Regions from separate parts of the Pseudodesulfovibrio profundus genome, predicted to be linked through region 1. Evidence: riboswitches for the same ligand, from Rfam matches in the RefSeq annotation. Region 1 holds a riboswitch; each other region holds the start of a gene.

Region 1 (3,262 bases):
TAAACCTTCTTGGAGGTGCGAAGAAGGAGTCGTCCTTTCCATTCGTCATCACCAAGAGCTTCGTATGTGGATAGTTCAGAAGGCTTCACCTTGTTCGTGTTGTAAACGATAGTACGAGCACGGACAGACAACCCTACCCAACGATTCTTCGGATCGCGCAGGTGAGCGGGGATATTGTTGTTCAAAGCCGTGGAATCCAACGACTGGAGAACGCCCTCTTCTGCGGCGTGCCAGAGATTACCAGCATCAACGGTAATGAAAAGATCAGCGGGTGTGTTTTCGCCTTCAGCCTTGATGCGCTCAAGCAAAGCCCCTGCCTTACCGGTTATGTACTTGACCTCAACACCGGTTTTGGCAGTGTATGCCTCAAACAGAGGCTTGATAAGGTGTTCTTTCCGAGCAGAGTAAACAACGACCTCGCTGGCAAATGCGGACACGGTCCAGGCTGCAACCAATAGTGCAGTCAGAGAAAGGGTAATAAGTTTTTTCACGATATGCTCCTTGCGGTTTGCTTGAAAATGATAACGAATTTCAGTCGCAACTAAATCGAAGCAAAGACCATGTCAACAAATTTCTGACTATTTTGGTCGGATTTATAAAAGCCACTTATGAGTAAATCATAATTACTAAACCAATCCTCATTAGCCATTTCTTAGGCCCGTTTCCGTTTTAATGATTATGATTTAACGCTTATTATTTAAGCACTTATTGAGCTATATCCCATCTTCGTTGCACTGGCGTCATATTTTATACCCTCTGAATCCGAGTCTTAAAAATCAAGGGTTTATAGCCATTGCCATAAACCCTTTTTGCTTTGATCTAACAACGTATTAAATTAACTGTTTTTTCTCAGACTTCGCGTTAGGAACCGATCTAATTGATTGGTAAATTCCTGTTTTTCTTTCGGCCCAAGGGGAGGCGGACCGCCTGTTGCCACTCCTCCGCTTCGCAATTCTTCCATCAGATTGCGCATTCGCAGCAGTCCTTTGACGTTTTCTTCCGTATATAGCTCCCCGCGAGGATTCAGGCCAACAGCACCCTTTTCCACGATGGCGTCTGCCAGAGGGATATCGGCTGTAACCACAAGATCGCCCGGTTCGACCAGTCGTGCGATTTCATTATCGGCTTCATTAAAGCCCGACGACACCTGGAGGGTCTTGATGAGCGGAGAGGACGGCACGGACAGCGAAATGTTGGCCACCAGCGTAAGCCCAACTTCGCATCGAACCGCAGCTTTGAACAAAACTTCCTTTATGACGTTGGGACACGCGTCGGCATCAACCCATATCTGCATTGGTACTTCCTACATTTACATTTTGTTTTGAACAGACACCGCACTCTATACACATTTCGCAAACAATAAAAACCATGAGCACTTTCCCTCAAAGTCAAACTAAGTTCAACTTATCGAGCACTTACACGACAACACCATCTAAAAACCACAAATCCCCTTGCGTACAAACGATGCATCAGATAGTTACACTTTCATCACGATGTCCTTCAGGTGGCTGGGAAGCCACAATAGGGAATCCGGTGCGAATCCGGAGCGGTCCCGCCGCTGTTATCTCCATAGAAATCTGATCCACGACGTCACTGCCACATGCGGGAAGACGGATCAGACGGGGAAAGCCAGAAGACCTGCCTGAAGCGTTTCTAGCCGAATCCGGTTCGCGGAAACCGTATACGGACTTGAAAGAACGTACCCATAACCCATTGCCGAGATTTCGCGGTCCTGCCGTGCGGTCAATTACGGTAATTGCGCAAGCAGTCCACTGCAGCCGACGTTAGTCGTGTCTGCAGCTTTTCCGCGCTTCCTGCTTGCTAAAGAGTATTATATGCCGAGCAAAATCCTGAAACGTGACGGTTGTATCGAAACATGGTCCACCAAAAGAATTGGTGACGCCATATTCAAAGCCCTGAAAGGCAGCGGAATCAAAGATCCGATTCTGGCCGAACGCCTGGCTGGAAAAGTTGCCCAAAAACTGGAGAATCAGGAGATTCCCGAGCAGGAGCTTGTTCAGGACACTGTCCAACAGGTGCTGATGGAAGCCCGCTTGTACAAAGTGGCTGAACGCTTCATTATATACCGTGAAAAAAGACGTGAACTCCGTTCGCAAAACGATGCATTTCTCGACATTTCCGGTGTGACGGAGAGCTACCTCGAAAACGTCGACTGGCGAGTGAGTGAAAACTCCAACATGGTACACTCCTACCAGGGACTGATCCTGCACATGGCCGGAGCCGTTCAGGCACGCTACATGCTGGAAAAATACCCGGAAGAAGTGCGGATGGCCCATACCCACGGCTATTTCCACATCCACGATCTCTCTTTCGGCCTTGCTGGATACTGCTCCGGTTGGAGCCTGCGCGACCTTCTTCTGGAAGGATTCAACCTGCGCGACCGTTGTTCTTCTACGCCCGCAAAGCACTTTGATTCCGCTTGCGGTCAGATCGTCAACTTTCTCGGCACGCTGCAAAACGAATGGGCCGGAGCACAGGCGTTCAACAACGTTGACACCTACCTCGCTCCGTTCGTCCGCAATGACGGCCTGACATACAATGATGTCAAGCAACAGGTTCAGAAACTGCTCCACAATCTCAATGCAACTTCCCGTTGGGGCGGCCAAAGCCCGTTCACCAACTTCACTTTTGACTTTGTGCCGCCTGCGCACATTGCCAAGGAAGCCGTCATTATCGGTGGTCAGTTGCAGGATTCGACCTATGGTGAGTACGCTGAAGAAATGGCCATGATCAACCGGGCATTCCTCGAAGTGATGCTCGAAGGCGATGCCGACGGCCGCATCTTCTCCTTCCCCATCCCGACGTACAACGTCACCAACGATTTCCCCTGGGAATCCGAGGAAGGCAAGCTGCTCCTTCAGATGACCGCCAAATACGGCGCACCCTACTTCCAGAACTTCATCAATTCCGACCTGAACCCGGAAGATGTGCGCTCAATGTGCTGCCGCCTCCAGATGGACCTTCGGGAAATCCGCAAGAAGACCGGCGGCCTGTTCGGTGCTGGCGACCTCACCGGATCAGTCGGCGTTGTCACCCTGAACCTGCCCAAGCTCGCTTACCTTGCGCACAATGAAGAGGACTTCATTGATCTGGTGACAGAATATGCCCGTCTTGCCAGCGAATCCCTGGAATTCAAGCGTAAAGTCGTTCAGCAGAACCTGGATGCAGGCATGTTCCCGTTCTCCAAGCGCTACCTGAAAAACGGCTTCAAAGGTCACTTCTCGACCATTGGCCTGATTGG
Region 2 (3,262 bases), 650 kb from region 1:
GTGATGATGTTGATAACACCACCCATGGCAGAGCCACCATAGATTACAGACCCCGGTCCACGAACGATTTCGATACGATCCACATTATCCACCGGAAGCACGCTGACACGCCCAGTTCCAGCTCGCATGCCGTCTATAAGGATCAATGTTTTACTCTTTAGATCCGTACCGGCCATACTGTTACTTCTAAATCCACGAAGCCCCACAGAAGAGTAATCTGCCCCATACTTGTGAAAGTGTCCGGGAACAAACTTTGCCAGAACGTCTGAAACATCCTTGGCGTCAGTGTTTTTGATTTCTTCCGATGTGACAATCTGGACATGAACCGGAACCTCTTTGCTCGGGGTAGGAACAGAGGTTGCAGTGACCACCACTTCGGGAAGAACTCCCGAAGATGGATCAACTCTGGACTCGGCGGCCCAGGCAGTTGGGATGAATAAACAAAATGCCAGCAGCAGAGCTACGACACTCATAATAAAACCTCCTGTTGTAGCGTTACAGGAGGCTTCGAGGGGGGAAATAGGGAATAGAGCACCAGCCAGCACAGCGTGCACGGCGGATCGTGATCCCAGGCTTTGCCTCGAAGCCTACAAAATCCACCTTAAGGGCTGGTCTCCCGGCTCGAGGATCGACCTACTCACCGCGCCTTCCCAGGATATCCCCAGTGGCATTATGCGGTTTTCGTCCCCTCTCACGGTTGCGGGCCAGCGTCGGTTTCTCACCGAACTTCCCAATTATCCCTGCTGAGCAGGGACCCGAAAGGTAACTATAGTTAACCATGGACTCGAACATATGAATGTATTAGAGCCCAACAAAGCAGAACACTTATTCAATAATTCAACTGACTGTCAAGCCATTTGACTCTACTATGCTGAAGTACTTCTTGTTTTCGTCGATCATACTCCACCTGTCACTTGGTGCCTTTATCGGTTTTTCATCCACAAAAGCCGAAGTTCGCTCAACGACATGGAGTACCTATGAGGTAACGCTTCTAGGCACTTCCGGAATGGGAGGGACAGGGATTGCCAATGCCGAAAAGACAAGCAAAGGGCTCATAACTTCTCCAAAACCGCGCAACAAACATAGTGCACTCAAAGAAAAAGCCTCAAAACAAAACACTGGAGAATCCAATCAATCCAAAAGAAAGTCTCCGGACAATATTTCTTTGCATGCAGGATCAACAATCAGCCAAACCGATGCCCTTCAAAAATGGACAGATAATGGAAACAGCATGACCGCAGAAAGAGGCCTCACTGAGAGTGATCCCAATGGGATACCTCACGGACAAGGAGGATTTGGTCATGGACATAAAAGAGACGGGATAGGTAAAACGAATACAATTCCCGTGGCGATCCATCAAGTACGCCCAGAGTATCCACGTCGCGCCCGACAGCGCAGTATTACCGGTAAAGTCGTTATTTCTTGCATCGTCAACATCGACGGATCTGTAGCGGACCCAATTATTATTAAATCGTCGCCCGAAGGTATTTTCGACAAGTGCGCATGTACCGCCTTGAAGCATTGGAAATTTCGCCCAGCCCTCCACCAAGGCCGTCCGATATCGAGCCGGATAACCATCCCCTTTCGGTTTGAACTCAATTAGCATTCCCCCTTGCCCTATCCACTGCCTTGCGATAGTTTTTATTCATCACGATGTCCTTCAGGTGGCCGCCAAGGCCATAACAGGGAATCCGGTGCGAATCCGGAGCGGTCCCGCCGCTGTAATCCTCACTTGAAGTTCTGACTCCAACTAGCCACTGCCGCAAGGCGGGAAGGCGGAGCAGACGAGGAAAGCCAGAAGACCTACCTGAAGCGTTTCTTGCCGAATGCGATCCGCGGAGATTGCACACGGACATGAACGGACTCACTCTCCAACTGTTGCCAGGTTTTCAGTGGTTCTGCTGCTGAGTTCACTATTGGCAACCGAGCAAACAGTTTCAGCTTCAGGCCATTGGCCTGCACTGGAAACCATCCGCACTCTGCTGTTTGCAAGAGATTCTTATGCCTATTCAAATTCAAAAACGTGATGGATGCATCGAAACGTGGTCAACCAAACGTATTGGTAACGCCATTTTCAAAGCCCTCAAAGGCAGCGGCATCAAGGACCCGCTTTTAGCTGACCGCCTGGCCGGAAAAGTTGAGAAGAAGCTCGCAGACATCGATGTCCCTGAGCAGGAACAAGTCCAAGACACGGTGCAACAGGTTCTCATGGAGGCCCGGTTGTACAAAGTCGCAGAACGCTACATCATCTACCGCGAGAAACGCAGGGAACTGAGATCTCAAAACGATGCCTATCTGGACATCTCAGGAATAACTGAAAGCTACCTCGATAACATCGACTGGCGCGTCAGCGAAAACTCCAACATGGTTCACTCCTATCAGGGATTGATCCTGCATATGGCTGGATCAGTCCAAGCTCGATACATGCTGGAAAAGTATCCGGAGGAAGTGCGAATGGCCCATAATCACGGCTACTTCCACATCCACGATCTTTCCTTCGGTCTGGCAGGCTATTGCTCCGGCTGGAGCCTGCGCGACCTTCTGTTGGAAGGATTTAATTTGCGCGACAGGTGCTCCTCCACTCCGGCCAAGCACTTTGACGCGGCCTGCGGCCAGATCGTTAATTTCCTCGGAACCCTCCAAAATGAATGGGCAGGCGCTCAGGCATTTAACAATGTCGACACCTATCTGGCCCCATTCATCAGGTACGACAGCCTCGACTATGCCAGCGTAAAACAACAGATTCAGAAATTGCTCCACAACCTCAATGCCACGTCACGTTGGGGAGGGCAAAGTCCATTCACCAACTTCACCTTCGATGTCGTGCCTCCGGCCCATATCGCCAAGGAGGCTGTCATTATTGGCGGTCAATTGCAGGACTCCACTTATGGCGAATACGGGGAAGAGATGGCCATGATCAATCGGGCTTTCCTCGAAGTAATGCTCGAAGGCGATGCTGACGGACGCATTTTCTCCTTCCCCATCCCCACGTACAACGTGACCGAAGACTTCCCCTGGGAATCCGAAGAAGGGAAGCTGCTGCTCAAAATGACTGCAAAATACGGTGCCCCCTACTTCCAGAACTTCATCAACTCGGACCTCAACCCTGAGGATGTTCGCTCCATGTGCTGCCGTTTGCAGATGGACCTGCGTGAGATTCGTAAAAAGACTGGAGGGCTGTTTGGAGCAGGCGATCTGACTGGATCTATCGGCGTCGTTACCCTGAACCTGTCCAAACTTGCATACCTTGCTCATAATGAAG
Region 3 (3,262 bases), 1.1 Mb from region 1:
AGGAAGTTGATGCCATCCGGCTTGTTCCGCTCAAGCAGATTTTCATGCCCATGCATCGCCTGGTCAAATCCCTTAGCCAGAAGATCGGCAAGAAGCTTGACTTCACGGTCAAGGGAGATGAACTCCCCCTCGACAAGACCATTGTCGAAAGCCTCAACGAACCACTGGTTCACCTGCTGCGCAATGCAGTCGACCACGGTTTGGAGACACCGGAAGAGCGTAAGGAAACCAGCAAGCCCGAAGTCGGCAATGTCACTCTCGCCGCATGGCGCAAGGGCGACAACGCATACATTCAGGTCAAGGATGACGGTCGCGGGCTTGATCCCGACCGCATTCTGAACAAGGCGATTGAGAAGGGGCTGGCCGATCCATCGGAAGAGTACGAAAAGAACGAAATTCTTCAATTCGTCCTCCAGTCAGGCTTTTCAACGGCAGAAAAAATTACCGACGTTTCCGGTCGCGGTGTCGGCATGGATGCGGTCGTCAACGCCATTCGTGTCACTCTTGATGGTGATGTGACCATCGAAAGCGACCTGGGCCACGGCGCATCGTTCACCATATCCATCCCCCTCGACCGCTCGGCCAACGAAGGCATTGTCGACGCCCTGGTCTGCAAGGTCGGCGGAGAGGTCTACATCGTTCCCAGTCGTGACGTCATGGAAATCTACATGCCTCGCCACAACGAGGTCGTCGAACTGCCGGATGGTCGCGAAACTGTTGACGTTCGAGGCGAAGTCCACTCCCTGCTCAGACTTGGCGATCTTCTCGGCATAACACCCGAAGTGGACGACATTGAAATGGCGCAGGCCATCGTCGTTCGAGTGGGAGAATACAAGGCTGCCATTCTGGTTGATGAAGTGCTTCGCCAGCAGCAGGTCGTTATCACCGGCTTCACCGTTCCGGTAGAAGAGATTTTCCATGTCCCCATTCTGGGCTACGGAATGATGGGTGAATCCGATGCACTGGTCATCGACACTGAAGAGATGCTCCAGAATTTTCAGGATCGCATCAACACCTCCAGTTAGACGACCTTGACAGAGACTGGACGACCAGCCTATTAGCTCAGCTTCAGGTGTCCTGACGGACTTGATAGGGAATCCCGTGTAAATCGGGAGCGGACCCGCCGCCGTGACGCTCTGCCGAACTGTTTTCATTATGCCACTGACCACCGGTCGGGAAGGCGAAAACAGGAGGAGCCAGCCGGAAGACCTGCCTGAAAACGATATTGGTTTGCCTCGGTGGTACGTGGGCTTGCCGCCACAGGTATACGAAGGGAAAAAACGGTTCCCCTTCCTCAGAATATGGTGAGGGAGGGGAATATTTTTTTGCCCTGTAAACAGCCCTCCTTTTGGAGGAACCATGACCCTATTGACCCGCCGTACACTTGTACCGGCGCTCCTTATCTTTTTCTGCCTTGTGACCACCTTGCCAGCAAAGGCCGGGCATCACGTAAGCGAACCCGCCAAAAAAGCGATTGTTTTGGCGGCCTTTGGCACATCGTATCCAAAGACGCTTGAATCCATCCTCAACATTCGGAACAAAGTTGCTGCGGAGTTTCCCGACATTCACATCCGCCTCGCTTTTACGTCCGATATCATCCGTGGCATCTGGCAAAAGCGCCAGTCCAATGAGCAGTGGCTCAAAGAGAATCCTTCCATTCCTGAAGATATCCTTTACGTCAAAAGCCCCTTGGCCACTCTGGGGCTCCTGCAGGATGCAGGGTACAAGGATATCGCAGTTCAACCACTGCATATCTTCGCCGGTGAAGAATTTGCCGATCTCAAGGCTGTCATGGTGGGGCTTCGTTCCATCAAGACGGTAAAAGCCAAATGGCAGCCCTTCACCTCCCTGCGTCTTGGACGCCCTGCCCTCGGTATGCCGGGAGACAAATATCCGTATATGGATGACATACGGACCGCGGTTGATGCCCTGGCCCACGATGTCGAGGATGCCAAAGCAAACAATGCGGCGCTCGTTTACATGGGGCATGGCAACGACTTTTACTCAACAGGCATTTATGCAGAATTCCAGCGTGAGATGCAGGCAGTCCATGGGTATCCAGTATTTGTCGGATGCGTGGAAGGATTTCCAAACTTCAACGACCTGCTGGCCGCGCTGAAAGCCTCGGGCAAGAAGAATGTTCTCATGAAACCTTTCATGGTTGTAGCCGGTGATCACGCCTCCAACGACATGGCTGGTGATGAGGATGATTCCTGGAAGGTCATGCTGACCAAAGCCGGATTCAACGTGAAGACCGAACTTCGTGGGCTTGGCTCTGTGGATGCATTCGCACAAATGTATGTGGATCATCTCAAGGACGCTCTCTCGCAAACGCACATGCTGCCGTAATACCAACATGCCTGCCGTCCTTCACAGCTCATCCCGCGCCACTCTGGTCATCACCTCGCTTGCAGCAGCACTTTTGCTTACTGCAATCGTGGCAACTGGTATGGGATTCATCGCCATCAGCGCAACGGATGTTGTCGCTTCCATCTGGCATGGCCTGCTGGGGACGGCAGGCTCGGTTGACCCCTTGCATCAAAGCATCGTCATCGACGTAAGGCTGCCGCGCATACTCACATCCATTTTCGTGGGCTTCGGTCTTGCCATGGCTGGCACTGTCTTTCAGGGACTGCTGCTCAATCCTCTGGCTGACCCATTTACCCTCGGTGTTTCATCAGGAGCGGCCTTCGGAGCGGCCCTGTCGTTGCTGCTGGGCTTATCGTTTCTGGGACCGACCACCCTGTGCGTCATGGCTTTTATCGGTGCAACAGCCACACTGTTCGCGGTCATTGCCATGTCAGGCCGTGACAGTGAGTTGGCTCCTGCCAACCTCATCCTTTCCGGCGTCATCGTTTCCGCGATCCTTTCGGCTGCCATAAGCTTCATCAAATACCTGGCCGATGAACGGGTGGCCGCCATTGTGTTCTGGCTCATGGGCAGTTTCAGTTCCCGAACATGGTTCGACGCCAGCCTAACCGGCATCGCCGCCCTCTGTGCTTTTCTCATCTGTCTGTATTATGCGCGTGATCTCAACCTCATGAGCCTTGGCAGTCGGACAGCGGCAAGCCTTGGGGTCGAGACTCCCCGCATTCGGTTAACCCTGCTGCTCACCGCCTCACTGGTCAGCGCCATCTGTGTTGCCATATCCGGTGTTATCGGCTTTGTCGGACTCATCATCCCCCACCTCATGCGATTCATCATCGGCCCGGACAACCGCTTCCTCCTGCCCGCATCAGGCTTGGGTGGAGCATTACTCCTG

Evidence for each region. A riboswitch is a leader RNA that binds a small molecule or an ion and turns the genes downstream of it on or off. The one in region 1 is predicted to bind cobalamin.
Region 2: linked by a shared signal. The riboswitch ahead of DPRO_RS07950 (ribonucleoside triphosphate reductase) and the one ahead of DPRO_RS04940 (ribonucleoside triphosphate reductase) in region 1 are both predicted to bind cobalamin.
Region 3: linked by a shared signal. The riboswitch ahead of DPRO_RS19105 (sirohydrochlorin cobaltochelatase) and the one ahead of DPRO_RS04940 (ribonucleoside triphosphate reductase) in region 1 are both predicted to bind cobalamin.

What each region holds. Positions count from the first base shown of each region.
Region 1 is NZ_LT907975.1:1,002,001-1,005,262, forward strand. Features, by position in the region: gene DPRO_RS04930 (extracellular solute-binding protein) at 1-491, opposite strand, end outside; gene DPRO_RS04935 (YaiI/YqxD family protein) at 836-1,294, opposite strand; cobalamin riboswitch at 1,486-1,660, shown strand; gene DPRO_RS04940 (ribonucleoside triphosphate reductase) at 1,836-3,262, shown strand, end outside.
Region 2 is NZ_LT907975.1:1,655,272-1,658,533, forward strand. Features, by position in the region: gene DPRO_RS07940 (TonB-dependent receptor plug domain-containing protein) at 1-473, opposite strand, end outside; cobalamin riboswitch at 590-774, opposite strand; gene DPRO_RS07945 (energy transducer TonB) at 869-1,603, shown strand; cobalamin riboswitch at 1,646-1,825, shown strand; gene DPRO_RS07950 (ribonucleoside triphosphate reductase) at 2,002-3,262, shown strand, end outside.
Region 3 is NZ_LT907975.1:4,079,196-4,082,457, reverse strand. Features, by position in the region: gene DPRO_RS19110 (chemotaxis protein CheA) at 1-1,025, shown strand, start outside; cobalamin riboswitch at 1,054-1,231, shown strand; gene DPRO_RS19105 (sirohydrochlorin cobaltochelatase) at 1,360-2,349, shown strand; gene DPRO_RS19100 (FecCD family ABC transporter permease) at 2,357-3,262, shown strand, end outside.